Linked DNA regions of Thiosulfativibrio zosterae. The protein of the gene in region 1 interacts with the protein of each later gene in a pairwise test. Links are inferred from orthologs where the notes say so. Each region holds a gene or a part of one and is shown on either strand. Other genes may lie near its edges. The genes, in order: THMIRH_RS10595 and mobA.

Evidence for each region.
Region 2: the proteins of THMIRH_RS10595 (region 1) and mobA interact in binary tests that used the Escherichia coli proteins (3 or more experiments, as listed by UniProt). The link is inferred for Thiosulfativibrio zosterae from one-to-one orthologs.

Annotation. Positions count from the first base shown.
Region 1 is NZ_AP021888.1:2,289,126-2,298,622, forward strand. What follows is about bases 3,365-6,179. They hold THMIRH_RS10595 (molybdopterin molybdotransferase MoeA), read right to left. Parts: upstream 5,475-6,179; coding sequence 4,254-5,474; downstream 3,365-4,253. Other genes in these bases: THMIRH_RS10585 (hypothetical protein), read left to right, coding at 3,365-3,675; moaC (cyclic pyranopterin monophosphate synthase MoaC), read right to left, coding at 3,768-4,250; moaE (molybdopterin synthase catalytic subunit MoaE), read right to left, coding at 5,546-6,010; moaD (molybdopterin converting factor subunit 1), read right to left, coding at 6,014-6,179. Outside these bases: THMIRH_RS10570 (EAL domain-containing protein), read left to right, coding at 1-1,939; THMIRH_RS10575 (Hpt domain-containing protein), read left to right, coding at 1,975-2,319; THMIRH_RS10580 (hypothetical protein), read left to right, coding at 2,396-3,007; more of THMIRH_RS10585, read left to right, coding at 3,007-3,364; more of moaD, read right to left, coding at 6,180-6,262; GTP 3',8-cyclase MoaA, read right to left, coding at 6,285-7,280; THMIRH_RS12090 (hypothetical protein), read left to right, coding at 7,312-7,494; THMIRH_RS10615 (c-type cytochrome), read right to left, coding at 7,511-8,581; soxC (sulfite dehydrogenase), read right to left, coding at 8,568-9,497. UniProt on the Escherichia coli protein: Catalyzes the insertion of molybdate into adenylated molybdopterin with the concomitant release of AMP.
Region 2 is NZ_AP021888.1:470,041-479,660, reverse strand. Bases 3,639-6,576 are described here. They hold mobA (molybdenum cofactor guanylyltransferase MobA), read right to left. Parts: upstream 5,431-6,576; coding sequence 4,846-5,430; downstream 3,639-4,845. Other genes in these bases: THMIRH_RS01865 (methyl-accepting chemotaxis protein), read left to right, coding at 5,549-6,576; THMIRH_RS01875 (SIMPL domain-containing protein), read left to right, coding at 4,138-4,827; THMIRH_RS01880 (MFS transporter), read right to left, coding at 3,639-4,049. Also shown: ssb (single-stranded DNA-binding protein), read right to left, coding at 85-702; THMIRH_RS01885 (ATP-binding protein), read right to left, coding at 747-2,603; more of THMIRH_RS01880, read right to left, coding at 2,634-3,638; more of THMIRH_RS01865, read left to right, coding at 6,577-8,338; THMIRH_RS01860 (Glu/Leu/Phe/Val family dehydrogenase), read left to right, coding at 8,481-9,620. UniProt on the Escherichia coli protein: Transfers a GMP moiety from GTP to Mo-molybdopterin (Mo-MPT) cofactor (Moco or molybdenum cofactor) to form Mo-molybdopterin guanine dinucleotide (Mo-MGD) cofactor.

The DNA.
Region 1 (9,497 bases):
CGAAGAGAAACCTGCCCTTATCCTAATGGATGTGATGATGCCCGTCATGGACGGCTATGCCGCCACACAAGCCATTCGCAACTACGAAACTGGCCAAGCGACCCCCATTATTATGCTAACCGCCTTAGAAGACATGGAATCCATTGATCATGCCTTTAACGCCGGCGCGACTGACTTTATAACCAAACCTATCAACTGGGGACTCTTGGGTCAAAGACTTAAATACGCCCTTAAAGCCTCCAAAACAGAAGAAGAACTTCGTTCCAGCCAAGTTCACCTTAACTATGCGTTGCGTTTGGCAAAACTGGGTTATTGGGAATGGGACGCAACTAAAGACTCCGTTAATGGCTCAAACTCAGCTTTTGAACTGATGGGCGTGCCGGCACAAGAAGATATGCCGATAGATATGTTCATCTCCAAAGTGGCTCCGAAAGATATGCCGCTACTGCAACAAGCCATTTCAGATGCCCAACGAGGCGAAAGTCATGTTCAGGTGAGCTTTAGGGTCATGCACCCTAACCAAAATTTACTGCACATCGACTGTTTAGGAGATGCCTCTTATGACAAAGAAGGCAAGCTCATCAAAATCACTGGCTCTGCACAGGATATCAGTCGCCTCCATAAAGCTGAGTCTATCATTGACTATCAGGCCAACCATGACAGCCTGACAGACCTTGCCAACCGTAGTTATTTTAATAAATACCTGCAGAACTTAATCGAAAGCAATGCTTCTGCGCAAATCAGTGCTTTATCGGCCACGATTGTTTTAGACATTGATCGTTTTAAAATCATCAATGACAACCTAGGTCAAAACAATGGCGACTTATTGCTGATGACGCTGGCCAATCGCCTGAAAAAAGTCACCCGTGAAGACGACTTTGTGGCGCGCTTAGGCAGTGATGAGTTTGCCATCGTCATTAAACACGCTCATAGCTTGGCGGAACTGAACTTATCTTTAAATCGCATTTTTAATGACTTATCTCGCCCTTATCTGATTGGCGACCAAGAGCTGTTTATCACCTTCAGTTTTGGGGTAGCGATAGTCCATCAAGACGGTAAAACCGCTAACCACCTATTGGCCAACGCCAATGTGGCGAGAGCGCAAGCCAAGGCGTTAGGTGGCAATCAATTCGCGCTTTACCAAAAAGATATGAATCAACAGGCTAAATCACAACTGCTCTTAGAAAATGATTTATACAAAGCCCTAGAGCGCAATGAAATTGAAGTTTATTTCCAGCCTCAAGTGGATGCCAAAACGCTAAAACCTTACGGTGCTGAGGCGCTGGTGCGCTGGAATCACGCTAAACAAGGCTTAATTTCACCGGTGCAATTTATTCCGATTGCGGAAAGTACTGGGCTCATCATTGAAATCGGACAATTCATCATTCGCAAAGCGGTTGAAGAAACTGAAAAATGGCACAAGATGGGCTACGACCATCTGCATATTGGGATTAACCTCTCAGGCAGACAGTTCGCCAATGACAACTTAATGGATGTCATCCAAAATGTGCTCTCGCACTCAACCTTGCCTGCAAAATTTTTAGATTTTGAAATCACCGAAAGTCTAGCCATGAGCAATGCTGACCACAATATTTCTGTACTCAAAGGTTTAAAGGCCTTAGGGGTTTCTTTATCCATAGATGACTTTGGTACAGGGTATTCTTCGTTAGCCTATCTACATAGCTTCCCCATAGACACCATCAAAATTGACCGCTCATTTATCATCAATTTAGAAACCACTCAGGGTCAAGCAATAGTAAACACCATTTTAGCCATGGCCAACAGCCTGGGCTTAGAAGTGGTGGCTGAAGGGATTGAGGATGACTTCCATGTCAGCTACTTACAATCTCGCAATTGCGATATTTTCCAAGGCTTTAAATTTGGCAAACCCATGACATCGACTGACTTTACCCGCTATCTTGCTGAAAACGCCAAATAACCCCATTCAAAAAAACGATAAAAAGGACACGCATTATGACAACGGCCGTCGACACTGACAATTTAGATATGCTAAGAGAAGTTATCGGTGATGATTTGAAAGAGATTTTGCAAAGCTTTATTGATATTGCGCCTGATGCCATGAAAAACATCAAAGCTGCCATCGCAACTGACAATGCTGCCAACCTAAGATTGCATGCGCATACCCTTAAAGGGAGTTCAGCCAATATTGGTGCCACAAGATTACCTAACCTTGCCCTAGCCCTAGAAAATGCCGGCAAAGCTGGACAAACTAAGGGCTTAGAAGCTGAGTTAGCTGCGGTAGAAAAAGAGAACCAAGAGGTTCTCAACTTTTTATTGAATTACATCAAGCAGTTTTAAATATTCAGCCTGATTCAAGTGTTGCCGGCTTGGCAACACTCTAAAATATTCGCATTTTCGAACACAGGAAACCACCATGCACTATCAAGTGACTGAGCAAGAGTTACACTCTGCTAAAACTCCACATCACATTTTCAACATCAATGTCATCATAACCCACTTGTTTTTTTCCATGATTGTTTTGGAAATCGGTCAAACGTTTGAACTGCTGTTAATCCCATTGGTTTCTAGTGCTGTCATTGCAATGCTGTACTTTAAAACCCAGAAAAAGATTAAAACAGAAAGCTGGTTTGTCGCCTCACATTGGATGTTGGCTTGGCGTCGAGGACGCATCTTGTTATTTAGCTATGGCGTCGCCATCAGCATGGTATTGATTTACCTTTTAATAGATACCATTTTCCCCGGTGGTTTTAGTATGAACGATTTTTCAACCGAAGGCACCAAAACCAACCTAGGTGAAATCATCACCATCCGCTTCTCAGCCGTGGTGATATTTGTTGCGGTACTCATCACCTTTATGCAAACCGGTATTTCAGTCTATGATGCCGGCAAAGGGATTCAAGACCCTAAAATTGCCAAACTTTTACCGCGTGATGAAAACTCAAACATTGAGTTAGGTGAAGGTTCTGATGAAGTAAAACACGATGGTGTCAAATCGATGAATGAATCCGGAAACGGTCAGTCTTAATGTCGCCAACAAAAGCCAAGCAGACTTCTTTGATGCAGTCTTTAAAAAAAATGCCGCCCTTTTTAATCGTACTTTTGGCAGGCATTGTTTTGTTTGTATTGATGTTGTGGATGTCACCCGACCGAACACCCACTCCAGAAGAGCAACTCCCCTGGAATGCGGTTGCTTTAGAGAATGGACAAGTCAAAGTGATTGGTTTAACTACTTTGGAAACCACTGCACTTCAAGCTCAGCGTTTTTATAAGGATGACATTACCGTCAAAATCTTTTCTAAAAAAGATGAGTCAGGCAAATCTGCTGAAGTGTTTTTTCCATCTATTCATATAGGCACGATTCATGCATCGATGGTGCTCAAGCTAAAGGTAGACCCAGACAAACTTCAAGCCATATATGACCGTGGTGTGAAAACCTCGATCAATGAATCGGGCAACCGCGAAGTCACCCCTTCACAAGAGGATGACTTGTTTCTTAAAAACCAACCTTTTACCCTGTTAACACTGATTCCGCGCAAGAGCTTATCAGAAGAAGCCATTCAAAAGCGTTTTGGTGCGCCACAACGCATCGTTAAAGAAAGTGATGGGCTTGATCATTGGTTTTATCCTAAAAAAGGCTTAGAACTCATTTTTGACCCCAAAGGACCTGAAGCCTTGCAGTACTACGCTATGTAATTATTTTGGCTCACCAAAATGCAAAAAAGCCTTGTTACTCGACCAGTAACAAGGCTTTTTTATTGTCTGTAAAAATTTCAAGACTGAGCGAATCAGCGCGTCCAATGACCGCTTTTACCGCCCACTTTTTCCAGCAATTTCACCTGATCAATCACCATTCCGCGATCCACGGCTTTACACATATCGTAAAGGGTTAAAGCGGCAATCGATGCGGCGGTTAAGGCTTCAATTTCAATCCCCGTTTGGCCAACCGTTTTGCAAGTGGCTAACACCTCAACCGAAGACTGCTCTAAATTAGGCGTCAACTCGACCTTAACAGAAGTAATCATCAAAGGGTGACACATGGGGATTAAATCTGGCGTACGCTTGGCAGCCATAATGCCCGCAATTCGCGCGGTAGCCATCACATCCCCTTTTTTGTGCTTACCTTCAACAATCATTGCGAGGGTTTCAGGTTGCATATAAATGGTTGCCGAGGCCGTGGCTTGTCTTTCGGTGTGGGCTTTTTGCCCCACATCAACCATACGCGCCTGACCTTTTTCATCCAAATGCGTTAAACCATTCTCTGCTGTCATAACCTACTCCTGAATCGGATTAAATGGATAAAAAGCAACCACATCGCCACGCTGAATAGCCGTGTCTTCCGGAATAACCACAAAACCATCTGCCCAGGTCGTCGAAGTTAACACCCCCGAACCCTGATTAGGGAAAATCTCGACCAAGGTTTTTTGATATTTATTCACCAAACGAGCCCGCGCAAATTCGCGTCTAAAACCTGGCTTAAGCCATTCAAAATCAGCTTCTAACCAAAGTGGTTTGGCTTTTAATTCATTGGCGCCCTGCATTTTCAGCAAGAATGGGCGCGCAAACAAATTAAAAGTGGCAAAGGCACTCACCGGATTACCCGGCAATCCAATAAATGGCGTTTGACCTATTTGACCATAAGCCAAGGGTTTACCTGGCTTCATTTTGACCGACCACATATCCAAAGAGCCTAACTGCTCTATCGCAGGCTTAATATGATCCTCTTCGCCAACAGAAACTCCGCCAGTCGTAATCACCACATCTGCAAGGCTTGCGGCCTTTTGCATCGCAGCCACTGTGGCCTCAAGGGTATCTTCAACTCGGCCTAAATCGATCCATTCAAATCCTAAGTTTTGAATCGCCCCAGTCAAGACGGCACGGTTCGCATTAAACACCTTACCAAACTCGGGTGCTTGACCTGGCTCTAATAATTCATCACCCGTGGTAAAAGTCGCAACCTTAATGGGTTCATACACCAACACTTCAGGCAAACCTATACTGCTGATTAAACCTAAATCTTGCGCACGAAGTTTTTGCCCTTGTTTTAAAATCACCGCATTTTCAGTAATATCTTCGCCAATCACACGGATATTTTGACCAGGCCTGGTTGTTTTTTCATTAATCTGGATGGTTTTTTGGCCGTTTTCTGAACTGGCAATTTCTTCGGTATGCTCCTGCATCACCACCAAGTTGGCACCCTCTGGAATGGGCGCTCCGGTAAAAATTCTGGCAACCGTTCCGGGTTTTAGCGGTTGACCTTTTTGCCCAGCGGCAATACGCTGACTCACTTCAAATACATTGTTATGCTCTAGGTCATAACTGTGTAACGCATAACCATCCATCATACTGTTGTCATAAGCGGGCACATTTACGGGTGAAATAATATCCTGCGCCAACACTCGACTAAAGGCTTCGCGCACCGCAATCTGAGTGGTTTTTTGGGTAACCTGTGCCTTACTTAATAAATAAAATAACGCTTCATCAAAAGTTTTCATGGGACTTCCTAAAAAAAATCCCCGCAAAACGGGGAAATGACAGTTAAATCGGTTGTTTGTTGGTGACTATTTTAATCTTTTAGCCAACGAGAATGCGCATCTTTATCTGAAACTCTGGCATCCACCCATCGCTCTGAGCCATCGGGCAGGGTTTCTTTTTTCCAAAAAGGCGCATTGGTTTTTAAATAATCCATAATAAAGTGGGCGGCTAAAAAAGCGTTTTCTCGGTGCTTTGAGGTCACCGCCACCAACACAATTTGATCTTGCGGGTACATTTTGCCAACCCGATGAATAATCAAACTGTTTTGTAATTCCCAACGCTGATGCGCTTCTAGGCGAATTTTCTCAAGCGCTTTTTCGGTCATGTTCGGATAATGCTCTAATTCTAAAATAGATACATCATCCCCCTCATTGATATCTCTTACTGTACCAACAAAACTCACCACCGCGCCCACATCTTTGTAGGCTTCACGGAGTTGTTTGATTTCGGTCGACAAATCAAAATCTTCTGTTTGAATTTTAATTTGGGGAAACATGAATCAGCCGCCGGTCACCGGTGGGAAAAATGCAATTTCGTCACCCGCTTTAATCTGAGCGTGACGATGAGTAATGTCATGGTTTAGCGCAATTTGTAGATTTTGATTTTCAAGTAACGCTTCTCGCCAAGATTCACCACGCGCCCCTAAGGCTTCTAATAAACCCTGAATGGTGCCGTGCTCAGCAGGCAATGACTCTTGTGATTGACCCAATACTTCTCTAAAGCTGGCAAAATATAAAACCTCAATCATCTTCTCTTCCTTGTACTTTGGGTTAACCACCCAGTGAAACCATTTGTCTAAATTCAATATTGTGAACATTCTCGTTAAAGAAATGCTTCTCTGGCTTTTTAAGCATGGCATCTACAATGAGTTGCTGTAATTCTTCATCTGATATACCCGCTCTTAAAGGGGTGCGTAAATCAACCGAATCTTCTTGACCCAAACACAAGGCTAAAACTCCTCTTGCCGTTAAACGCACACGATTACAAGTTTCGCAGAAATGTTGCGATACGGCAGAGATAACGCCTATACGGGTATTGGTACCTGCAATCACAAAATTACGCGAAGGACCGTCGTGTGTCTTGCCCTGTGAAGGGATTAAATCTTGGCCAACATGAGCTCTAACGCGCGCCAGAATCTTTTCCGCTGCATAGTGCTGATTCATCATCGATACGCCAGCAGGACCGATGGGCATGGTTTCGATAAAGCGCACCTCAACACCTTTTTCTAGTCCATAATCCACCATGGCTTCAATTTCATCATCATTGGTGCCTTTCATGACCACCATATTAAACTTGATGGGGGTCATACCCACTTCAAGGGCACGGTCAACACCGGCCAGAACCTTAGATAAATCTCCGCCACGCGTGATGTTTTTAAAGCGTTCTGGTTTTAGGGAATCAATCGATATATTGGCGCGAGTAATGCCCGCTTCTTTAAGGGCTAAAGCTTCTCTTGCCAAGTGATGAGCATTAGTCGATAAGGCGATGTCTTGTAAGCCTTCAAATTCATTAATTTGGGCAATCAAGGTCGGCAAATTTTTTCTGACCAGTGGCTCACCGCCTGTTATACGAACCTTGGTCACGCCTAAGTTGACAAAGGCTTTAATGATGCGCGCTAGTTCATCATAAGATAAATATTCGGTATGCTCACCTTCAGGGTGCACACCTTGTTCGGGCATACAGTATCCACAACGGTAATTACATTTATCCGTGACAGAAACCCTGACATATTCAATTTTACGATTAAATGGATCGATTAAAGCCATGTTAATGTCCTAAGTTTGAGTTTGTCCCACCATGAAGCGTTATAGCTTAGCGGGAATAACGGTGTATTTTACGGAGTTAGTTTTAAAAAAACAAGCTGATATTAGCAAAGACTTAACTAAAGGCTTTCAAAAACATGACTTTATAAAAATGAAGCCATCAATTAAAAAAATGGACAAAAAAAAGCCCGCACAAGGCGGGCTATTTTCAAACTAGGCTTGGGGTAAAAGGATTACATCCCTTCGTGACCTACACCTGGTTTTGCTTCATGTAAACGCTGAGCAACGTTGTACTGTGGTGTACCATCTGGTAGACGACGCGCTTGCGTGTAGTCTTGGATGTTACCATTACGACCTGCTACTTCAGGACCACAATCCTTCATGCAACGCTCGTTATGGATAACTGGACGGTGATCACAGAAGAAGTTCCCTTGGTTTTTCATGAACTTGTTCATTTTCATTAAAACTTCAGAGTTGAAGAAAGTATCATCTTCTAACATTGTGCCGTTTTCATCCATTGGAACATAGTTAGATTGTAGGATGTAACCTGTAATCCCCATGTATCCTTTGTCACCGATGTAAGGAGCATTTGGCGTCCAGAAAGGCATTGCACGACGGTTGTAATCAAACAAAGTTGTCGCATAGGGCCAGTAGTTACCAACAGCTTTCATAGGTGCTGGGTCTTTGAAGTCTGAAGTCACTAGGTTTTCTTCAACCGCTAAAGGTAGGTAACCCTTAGCACCTTCACCGAATTCACCGTGACACATTGAACAGAACTGTACATAAACCTTAGCACCTTCTTCAACGGTCATACCAACAGAAGCGTCTGGTAAACCGTGTCCGTTTCCGTCTGCAGTGATGTTCCACTTAGCCAAAGCACCTTCAGCGATTGGCTTACCAAAACCATAGGCAACGAACTTAGAGTCACCATAATAGTTTTTGTGAGCACTTTCGTGAACTTCAACGAAAGCTGCTGGAATCTTACACTGAGCGTTACCGTGGTTACCACCGTCAATGCTGTCATCCACTTCGAAAGAGTAAGGGTTAGCAGGATCTAATTTTCCTTCCAAACCGTTACGACCATGAGTCGCTTCTTTCCCTAGAATCGCTTCAATAACTTTAGCGTCTAGGTATTTGCCGTCTGCTGCCTTGATGATTTCTGCATAGTTAGAAGCATACTTGCCATCCATTTTAGCAGCGGGTAAACCGCCAGCAGTGTCTGAAGAACCAGACATTGCCATCGCAGAACCTGCGAATAAAGTTGCAACTGCTGCTGCAACGAATGTAGTTTTAGTATTGAACATTTTCAATCATGCCTCCGTTTTGACCATTATCCCAAGGAAGAACTCTCCAAGTTACCATCGCTGTACGGTGGTAAACGTTGTTTGTTCCTTCTAGCTTACGCATTTGAGGCATAGGAGGTTGAACATAACCAGTTTCATCAGTTACACGGCTCATCATAAAGGCTTCAGAACCATCCCAATCCCACTCAACTTCAAAACGAGTCCAAGCTTTGTCTAGGACCGCTGAAGTGAAATGTGCTTCTTTCCAGTTCTTACCACCGTCAAAAGACACATCAACATGAGCAACTTTACCACGGCCAGACCAAGCTAGACCACGAACAAAGTATTTACCAGGACCTTGCATTTTGAAGTCTGGTGATGGGTAAGTGATAACTGAGTTAGCTTCCATGTACCAAGAGAAACGCTGTGCAGTACCATCTGGCATTAACTCAGTGTACTTAGAGGTTTCTTCACGGTGTTGTAATGGGCTATCAGTGACTTGAATACGGCGTAGGTATTTAACCCACATGTTCGCTTCACAACCAGGAACCACTAAACGAATTGGGTAACCTTGTTCTTGACGCAATGCTTCACCGTTTTGCGCGTAAGCAATAAAACAGTCATCCATTGCTAAGTCGATTGGTAGAGAACGCGCCATACCAGATGCATCAGCACCTTCTGGAATAATCCACTTACCTTCTGGCTTGATACCCGCTTCTTTTAATAAGTCAGAAACACGAACACCTGTGTATTCAACACAAGACATCATCCCGTGAGTCCACTGAACTGAGTTCAACTGAACACCTTTCCATTCCATTGCGCCGTTAGCAGGACACTCAACGAAGTGAATACGAGAAATTGATGGGAAACGCTTTAGGTCATCCATCGTGAAAATTAATGGACGCTCAACCATACCGTGAATTACTAAACGGTGATC
Region 2 (9,620 bases), 1.8 Mb from region 1 along the record:
AATGTTTTTTCAATAGATATAAAAAAACCCTGTATTAACAGGGTTCTATTATTTTTTAATCAACATTTTTATTTATTGTGAGACTCAAAACGGAACATCATCGTCATCAAAGTCATTGGGCGCATAAGCCGGAGCTCTTTGCATGGGAGATGGATTATTTTGTGCAGGGGCTTGTTGTCCGTAACCACCTTGCCCACCACCATAACTCGGGGCTTGCGGCGCTGCCATAGGTGCTTGTTGACCATAACCACCTTGATTGCCCATATTGCCCATGGGTTGCTGTGGTGCTTGATTCATTTGTGGGGCAAAGCCACCTTGCGAACCATTATCAAAAGCAGTATCGCCGCGACCACCGCCACCGCCCAACATTTGCATTTGACCGTTAAAGTCGATCACCACTTCGGTTGCATAACGGTCTTGACCTGTGGCTTGATCTTGCCATTTGCGGGTTTGCAATTTACCTTCTAGATAAACCTGCGACCCTTTTTTTAAATATTGGCCGGCTATATCGGCCAGTTTTCCAAAAATAACCACACGGTGCCATTCGGTTTTTTCTTGTTTTTCACCCGTGGCACGGTCGTTCCACTGTTCACTGGTGGCAATACTTAGATTGGCAATGGCATTGCCATTTGCCGCATATTTCACTTCAGGATCTCTGCCCAAAGTACCCACTAAAATCACTTTATTTACGCCACGCGCCATCTCTTCACTCCACTTTTCTTCGTTTTAGATTGGAGAATCATAACTTATTTTATGACCAGAAGCCGTGCAATTTCTAGGTAAAGATCGTCTTTTTTAAAGGGCTTGCCTACAAAGCCATTCATGCCGACAGACTCACATTTTTGACGGTCTTCCTCCCCCACATTTGCGGTAATGGCAATAATCGGTTTAGACGACCAACCGCGCTCTGCCTCTAGGCTGCGAATCACTTGAGTTGCTTCAAGCCCATCCATATTGGGCATCTGCATATCCATTAAAACCAAGTCATAGGGTTGGTCGCTTTCGGCGGCTTTTTGATAGGTTTCTATACCTCTTAAACCGTCATCCGCCACATCAATCTGACCAATATTGAGACGCTTTAACAAAGCCACTGCAATTTTTTGGTTAATCACATTGTCTTCTACCAACAAAATTTTCACGCCCGACAATGAAAACTCATATTCGGTTTCAAGTGCAGCAGAATCTAAATGGTGTTCTTTGGGAATGCCCAGTTTTGTGGTGAAGAAAAAGGTAGAGCCTTTGCCATACTCGCTTTCTACCCACAAAGAACCGCCCATCATTTCGACCAAACTGCGGGTAATGGACAACCCTAAACCTGTACCACCAAATTTGCGGGTAATGGTGGCATCTGCTTGGCTAAAGGCGTCAAAAATGAGCGCTTTTTGTTCGGGCGTTATGCCTATGCCAGAATCTTTCACGCTGACTTGCAAAATCAGATCGCTGTCTTTGTGTTCTAAACACTTAAAGGTTAAGGCCACATCGCCCTGCTCGGTAAACTTAACCGCATTACTCACCAAATTGGTTAAGACTTGACCTAAGCGGGTTTCATCGCCAAAAAGGGTTGGGGAAATGCAGGGGTCGATATCAAAGGTAAAATTTAAGCCTTTCGCATTGGCTTGCAACTGCAACGGATGTAACACGCGCTTAACAAATAAAGACCACTCAAAAGCGCGCATTTCTAAGGTCAACTTGCCGGCTTCTATTTTGGATACATCTAAAATGTCATTAATAATTCGCAATAAACTGGTTGCCGAAGCCATGGCCGTATCCACAAAATCTTTGGCTTTATCCGACAAGGGTTCTTCGCGAATCAACTGTAACATCCCAAACACCCCGTTCATGGGGGTACGAATTTCATGGCTCATATTGGCCAAAAACTCACTTTTGGTTCGGCTTGCGGCCTGCGCATCTAACAGCGCTTGCCCTAGGGCTTCTTCAACTTCTTTTTGGCGGGTGATTTCGGTGCGGATAGAAATATAGTGCGTTTTGTTGCCATTGAGATCAAAAATGGGCATCACCATAGAATTCACCCAATAATAAGTGCCATTTTTGGCTTTATTACGCACCACACCGCGCCAGGTTTCACCCTTACCGATGGTTTGCCAAAGTGTTGCAAAAAAGGCTTTATCATGCAGACCAGAATTGATAATACTGTGGGTTTGCCCAACCAACTCCTCTTTAGTGTAGCCCGAAGTTTCTATAAAGCGGCTATTGGCATACACAATGCGACCTTGTAAATTGGTCATAGAAACAATGGCATGATTATCTAAGGCTTTTTGCTGGCATTGCGCCACCCGCAAAACTTCTTCAATCACCTGCATTTGCTGCTGGCTTTGATGATAAGCCAGCCAGAAAACTAAAAACGCCACCACACCAGAAAACAGCGCAAAATAAAAAAATACTTTGGAATCAAGTGCATTGCCCGCCACAAACAGAGCCAGTGTTAGCGCACCTAGGAAAAAAGCTGAAAAATATAACCAATTGACACGGCGACGCGCTTGTCTGACTTTGGGCAATTCAATTAAGTTTTGCAAAGAGCCAAACGAAGACTCCCAATAATCAAAATCGGTTAATAGCGCATTTTTGTCAGAAGTTTTTGCCACGGATTCGGCTCCCAGCCAGTTTGAAGACCCTTATTCTCGGGACAAACCCTTGTGAATATAATCAATCAAGCCAATTTCATTAATAACTTTGCGGTCTATTTTAAAGTAAATGCGTTGTTCATTGGATAAAATTACGACTTCATAAACCCCGTCATAAGACAGTAGTTTTTCAGTTAAACTATCCATTTCTTCGGGCGCCAAAATGGCATCATAACTCACTGATGCAATGCTTAAGGGCAAAGGCTGAGTCATGCTAATGGCTACGAATAACCAAACCGCTCCCAAAACCGTGGTAAACACAAACACGCCATCAAAACCGTAAAACTGATAAAAATAGCCACCCAATGCGCCACCGATGGCTGCACCAAAAAACTGACTCGACGAATAAACACCACTGGCCGTGCCTTTTTTATCGGCTGGCGACAACTTAACCACCAAAGAGGGTAAAGAAGCTTCTAATAAATTAAACGCGGTAAAAAACAGCAACATAATTAAAAAGATGGACCAAAATCCATGGGCAAAATTTAGCATCGCCAACTGTACTATCACCAAAGCCGCAATCGCGCCCACAAACATTTGCTTCATGCGCCCTTTGCTTTCGGCTTGAATAATAAACGGCACCATTAAGACAAACGACAACAACATCACCGGCAAATATAATTCCCAATGATGCATCGAATCCATACCTGCGTTATCACGAATCAGCATGGGCACCACCACAAACATGGCGGTGAGCATGGCATGCAATACAAACACCCCCAAATCTAAGCGCAACAATTGTGGATTAGACAACACCGCTTTAAATTGGGCGGGGTCGGCTTCGGCTTCGCGCTGAAAACGCTGGCCTTCAATTTTGGGCACGGCAAACATCACCAACACCATGCCCACGCCAGCCAAAGCCGCAATCACCCAAAAAATGCCACGCACCCCAACAAGCTCGGACAACAAAGGTCCTGCCACCAAAGACAAGGTAAAAGACAAGCCAATCGTCATGCCCACAATAGACATGGCGCGTAACCTAAAAGGTTCTGTCACCGTATCCGCAACCGTTGCCATCAACACCGCGGCCACCGCGCCCATGCCTTGAATGGCGCGCCCCACTATCATCATTTCTATGGAATCTGCCAGGGCGCAGACCACCGAACCAAACATAAACACCAGCATACCGACCATAATGAGCGGTTTGCGACCATACTTGTCGGACAACATACCATAAGGAATTTGCAGCAATGCTTGGGTGAGCCCGTAAATGCCCATCGCTAGACCAATTTGAAAGCCAGTAATGTTTTTAAATTCTTGCTCAGCAAACAAGGCAAACACCGGGAAAATCATAAACAAGCCCAACATACGCGTGGCAAAAATGCCCGCAACAGCAAAGGCGGCTTGCTTTTCTTGAGGTTGCATCACGGTTTCATGTGGCAAGGTGGTTTGAATTTTTTCGGACATCAGAAATCTCTTTACACTTCAACAATTGACTCAATTGAGGGTCGGGTTATAATCAATTCGCGAATTATATCATTCTCTAGGAGGCTCTATGACATTCAGCCGATTTTGCCTGTTGTTAATCTGCGTTTTCAGCATGAACGCCCATGCGTTTGAAACAAACCAACGCAATGAAAACCGTGTGTCTTTTTCCGTGACTGAAAGCGCCTACTTTAATAACGATCAAGTGACGCTTACATTTCGCGCCTATTCCCAAGATTTGAATCCGCAAGTGGTCGCCAATGAAATCAACACCCAAATGCAAGCTGCTTATGCGGTTTTAAAGCGTGCGCCGCAAATCAAAGTGGAAACCTCAGACTATCAAATTCAACCCATTTACGACAAAAATCAAGCCTTAACCACTTGGCGTGGCCAACAAACGCTCACTTTAAACATGGAAAATCAACCAGGCCTGGTTAAAATTATGGCGCAAATTCAACCTTATTTGCGTTATCAAAATATGGAGTTTGGTGTTTCCAGCGCACAACGCCAATTGTTTATTGATGACCTCACCCGTAAAGCCCTAGACACTTTTCAAAAGAAAGCACAGTTGATTGCGCAAGGTTTTCAAACCCAGGTGTATAAAATTATAGAAACCAATATTCAATCACCGCACTTTCCATCGCCCTATCTCGCGCGCAACATGATGGCGAGTGATGCGGTTGGCAATGCGCCAGTTATGCAAGCTGGACAAAGCCAACTGAGTGTGACCATCAATGGCACTTTATTATTGCCCAACTAATCATTACCCAACTAATCATTACCCAACTGAACCCGCTTCAATCAACGCCAAGGTGTTTAAGTTTTGAAAGGCTTTGGCACCCACATCACTAAAATCGGCTAAAGCATGCGGATTTTCATCTATCCAACGCCACACACTCAAATGCCCTTTAGCAATCGCAGCCGCTAAACTGGCTTGCAGTGAGCGGTGCATTAAACAATACAAAGGCTGCAAACGCTCGCCATCAAATGCCACCACCAAATGCTGCCCAGTGTCTTGTTGTTTTTGCCAAAGTCTATCCACCAAATCTGCCGGAAAATGCGGATTATCACAAGGCACAAACACCAACCAATCCCCCTCAAGGGCATGCCATGCCGAATTCATCCCCTCCATGGGCCCTAAAAAACCTTCGGTCACATCTTCAAATACCTTGGGTTCAAAACTGCGATAGGTGTCTAAGGCTTGATTGGCACTGATACATACCTGCGCAACTTGCGCTCGCAAACGCTCTAAAATCGGCACTAACAAGGGTTGTCCTTGATAGACCAACAAGGCTTTTTGCTGATAACCCACTCGACTACCTTGCCCACCCGCCAAAACCACGGCTTTTAACGCATCTTTCATTTTCTAGCCAACCTTTTTAATGTGCGTAAAAATAATTATTCCCATATAAGAAATAATGCTTAACAAACGCATAAAATGAATTTATATTAGTCACGACTACTAATCTAGGACAAGCAGCATGAGAAATAACCAACCCATTACTCAAGATGAATATATTGTCCCCAAAGGACTGACATTAGTTTCCAAAACTGACCTGCAAGGCAATATTACCGAGCTGAACGATGCCTTTGAAATTGCCAGTGGTTTTACCCGTGACGAACTCTTAGGTAAGCCTCATAACACTGTGCGCCACCCAGATGTTCCAGAAGCGGTGTTTAAGGATATGTGGACAACCCTTAAAATGGGCTCTACCTGGTCACAATTGGTTAAAAACCGCCGCAAAGACGGTGGCTTTTATTGGGTAAGAGCCAATGTATCGCCAATTTTTGAAAATGGCAAACCTGTCGGATACATTTCTTTTAGAACAGAAATCACCGATGCCGAAAAAGCCCTAGCCACTCAAGCCTACCTAGACATTAAGTCTGGCGCTAAAAAAATTCAATACGGTAAAGTTTACAGCGGCATTAATTGGACTGAACTTAACTTTTTTGGAAAACTCGACCCGCAATGGCAACTTAGCCTATTAACCCTCATTTTCAGCGTCATGCCCTTTGCAGTCATCAGTAGTTTGCAGGGGCTCAATCCACTTTGGACTTTATTGCTAAGCACACTCATGGTAAGTGTGTCGTTTATTTATGGCTACACAACTTTTAAAGCACAAGATTCATTGCGCAATGCCTTAAGAAGAGTTTCAGCCAACGAACCCATTAATATGAGTTGTACTCGACCCAAGCATTTTATTGGCAAACTCATCAACCCGGTCATTTCCGCCTCAATCGCCATTCGGCACGCCATTGAAGATGGTCACGCCAAAACCGATGAAGCGGCCAAATTGCAAATTGCGATAGACCAGGTTTCTAGCAACTTAATGATTGCAGACGCCAACTTTAATATTATGTATCTCAATAATAATATGAAAGACTATATGCAACAAACCCAGCCAGCATTAAAGCGCTTTTTACCAGACTTTGACGCCAACAAAATCATTGGGATGAATTTTGATGCTTTCCACAAACACCCGCATCAAAAACGCAATATGGTTGCCGAACTCAAACAACCTTACCTTGCCAATATTGACTTGGGCACGGTGCAAATTGAAGTCAACATTATCCCCATTTTCAACCGTGCGGGTATTCGCACCGCCACTCTGGCTGAATGGCGCGATAAAACCCAAGAAATTCTATTATTGCGTGATGTTAACGGCGCGGTGCAAGCCGCTAAAAATGGGCTTTTAAGCAGCCGCATCGACACCTCTGAAATCACCGGCGTTGCCAAAGAACTCTCTGAAGCGCTCAACGATATGATTGCAACCATTGAAAAACCCATTAATGGCGCGGTTGATGTGGGCGTGAGCTTATCTGAGGGCAACTTAACCCATCATATGCAAGGTCAATATTATGGTCGTTTTGCCGTTTTGCAAGACAGTCTTAATGTGGCTGTAGACAACCTAGCGTCTATGATGGCTCAAACCAAAGTCGCCTCTCAAGCGGTATCCGATGGTGCCAATGAAATTAAAAATGCCAGTATCGACCTTAATGACCGTACCCAAAACCAAGCCGCTGCCCTAGAGCAAACCGCCGCCAGCATGGAACAAATGAACGCCATCGTTAAGCAAAATGCCGACAATGCGCATCAAGCCGAAATCTCGACCGCCACGGCCAAAAAACAAGCGCAAGACGGTGTCAGCGTGATGGATAACGCGATTCGTGCCATGGAACAAATTCATGCCTCCAGCCAAAAAATTAACGACATTATTGGACTGATTGACAGCATCGCTTTCCAAACCAATTTGCTGGCACTCAACGCTGCCGTAGAAGCCGCGCGCGCCGGTGAGCACGGTCGCGGCTTTGCCGTTGTCGCCGCCGAGGTACGCAACCTAGCTGGCAAATCTGCCGAGGCCTCAAAAGAAATTAGAGGACTGATTGAAGACACCGTTAAAAAAGTCGCCGAAGGTACGCAACATGTCAAAGGTTCTGGCGATGCTTTAAACGAAATCGCCTCCTCAATTGATACTGTGAATCAAGTCATTGAAGAAATCGCGCGTTCCAGCAACGAACAGGCCGAAGGGGTTTCGCAAGTAAACCAAGCCATTACTGCCATTGATGCGGCGGTGCAACAGAACGCCGCCTTGGTCGAAGAATCTGCCGCCACCTCTGAAGAGTTAGGCGAAATGGCCATGTTAATGAACACCAATGTCTCGCAATTTAAAGTCAATGAGTCGGCTGTACATATGGGTACTGCGCTAAAAACCGGCAACTTTGACTTTGCCTCGGCACGCCGTGCGCATCGTCAATGGCGTGTTAAAGTGCGCGCTTACATCAACGATGTCAATATTGCCTTTGATCGCAATACTGCTGCTGATGCTTCAAAGTGTGCGCTGGGCAAATGGATTTATGGACACGGCACCGATTATCAAGGCATGGCGTCTTATCAAGCACTTGAAAAAGGCCATGCTGAATTGCACGCCTTTATCGGTCGCATCCTCGACATGAAAGATGTGGGAGATATCGAACAAGCCAATATTCAAATGGGGCAACTCGAAAATGAAAGTAATAAAATCATCTCCCTCATCGATGCACTTGAAAATGACATCGCAAGAGGCGGCGCACCTATGGCTCAGCATGAACGCTTAGAAAAGCAAGCCACTCAACAGGCTGTCAAAAAAATACCAGCGCCAAAACTTGCCGCACCCAATACAGCAAAACCCAATACAGCAACACCGAAGCTTGCAAGCCCCAAACCGACTCAGGCAATGGCTACTGCTAAGCCCAAGTCAACCAACTCTCAAGATGAATGGGGCGAATTTTAAAGTCACCCTATTTCAAGATCAGGGCAGTGCAAACTGCCCTTTTTTTTCGTTAAAATTCGTATAAATATCCTAAAAATAACCAGGCCTGGTTGTTTTTAGGCTTAGAATTGAATAAATTCAAGCCAAAGCCAAAGGAAACGCCATGTTCGAAATTGCCAAGCAACGCCTAGAACCTGTTTTTAAATTGATTGAGGTGGATGAAGAAGTCATTACTCGCCTGTCTTATCCCAAGCGTTCCATTAAAGCCAGCATTCCGGTACGCATGGATGATGGCAGCCTGCGCATTTTCACCGGTTATCGTGTGCAATATGACGACACCCGTGGGCCAACAAAGGGCGGGATTCGTTATCACCCGCGCGTTAATGAGGATGAGGTCACCTCTTTGAGTTTTTGGATGACGGTCAAATGTGCTGTGGCCGGCCTGCCCTTTGGCGGTGCCAAGGGCGGCATTACCGTCAATCCCAAAGAACTTTCGCAATTGGAGCTGGAACGCTTATCACGCGGCTATATTCGTGCCTTTGCCGATATTTTGGGCGAGTCGCGAGACATTCCCGCGCCTGATGTCTACACCAATGCCACCATTATGGGCTGGATGGCAGACGAATACTCGGTATTGGCGCGTCGTCAAGCACCCGGCATTATCACAGGCAAACCTTTGCATTTAAATGGTTCAGAAGGTCGTGAGTCGGCCACTGGTTCCGGCGCTTTGCATGTGCTTAATGAGTATTGCAAACGCCAGCAATTAAACCCCGCTGAACTCACCGTTGCCATACAAGGTTTTGGAAATGCAGGGTTTCATTTTGCGCAACTGGCACAAGAGGCTGGGTTTCGTATTGTGGCAGTATCAGATTCGCAAGGCGGCATTTATTCTGAAAACAGTCTTAATATCAAAGATATTAAAAACCACAAAGACGACACCAACCAACTTGAATCGGTTTTGTGCAATGGCACGGTTTGCACTCTGCAAACCTTTCAAAGACTCAGTAATGCCGAATTACTCGAATTAAAAGTAGATGTTTTGGTGCTGGCAGCCCTAGAAAACCAAATCACCCAAGAAAATGCCCATCGCATTCAAGCGCATTTGGTGTTAGAAATTGCCAACGGCCCCATCACGCCGCAAGCCGATGAAATTTTAGAAGCCCAAGGCATTGCCGTCATCCCAGATGTGCTCGCCAATAATGGCGGTGTGGTGGTGAGTTATTTTGAATGGGTGCAAAATCGTTCGGGGCTTTATTGGGAGCTTGAAGAGGTGCAAACTCGCTTAGCCAAAACCATGCGCCGC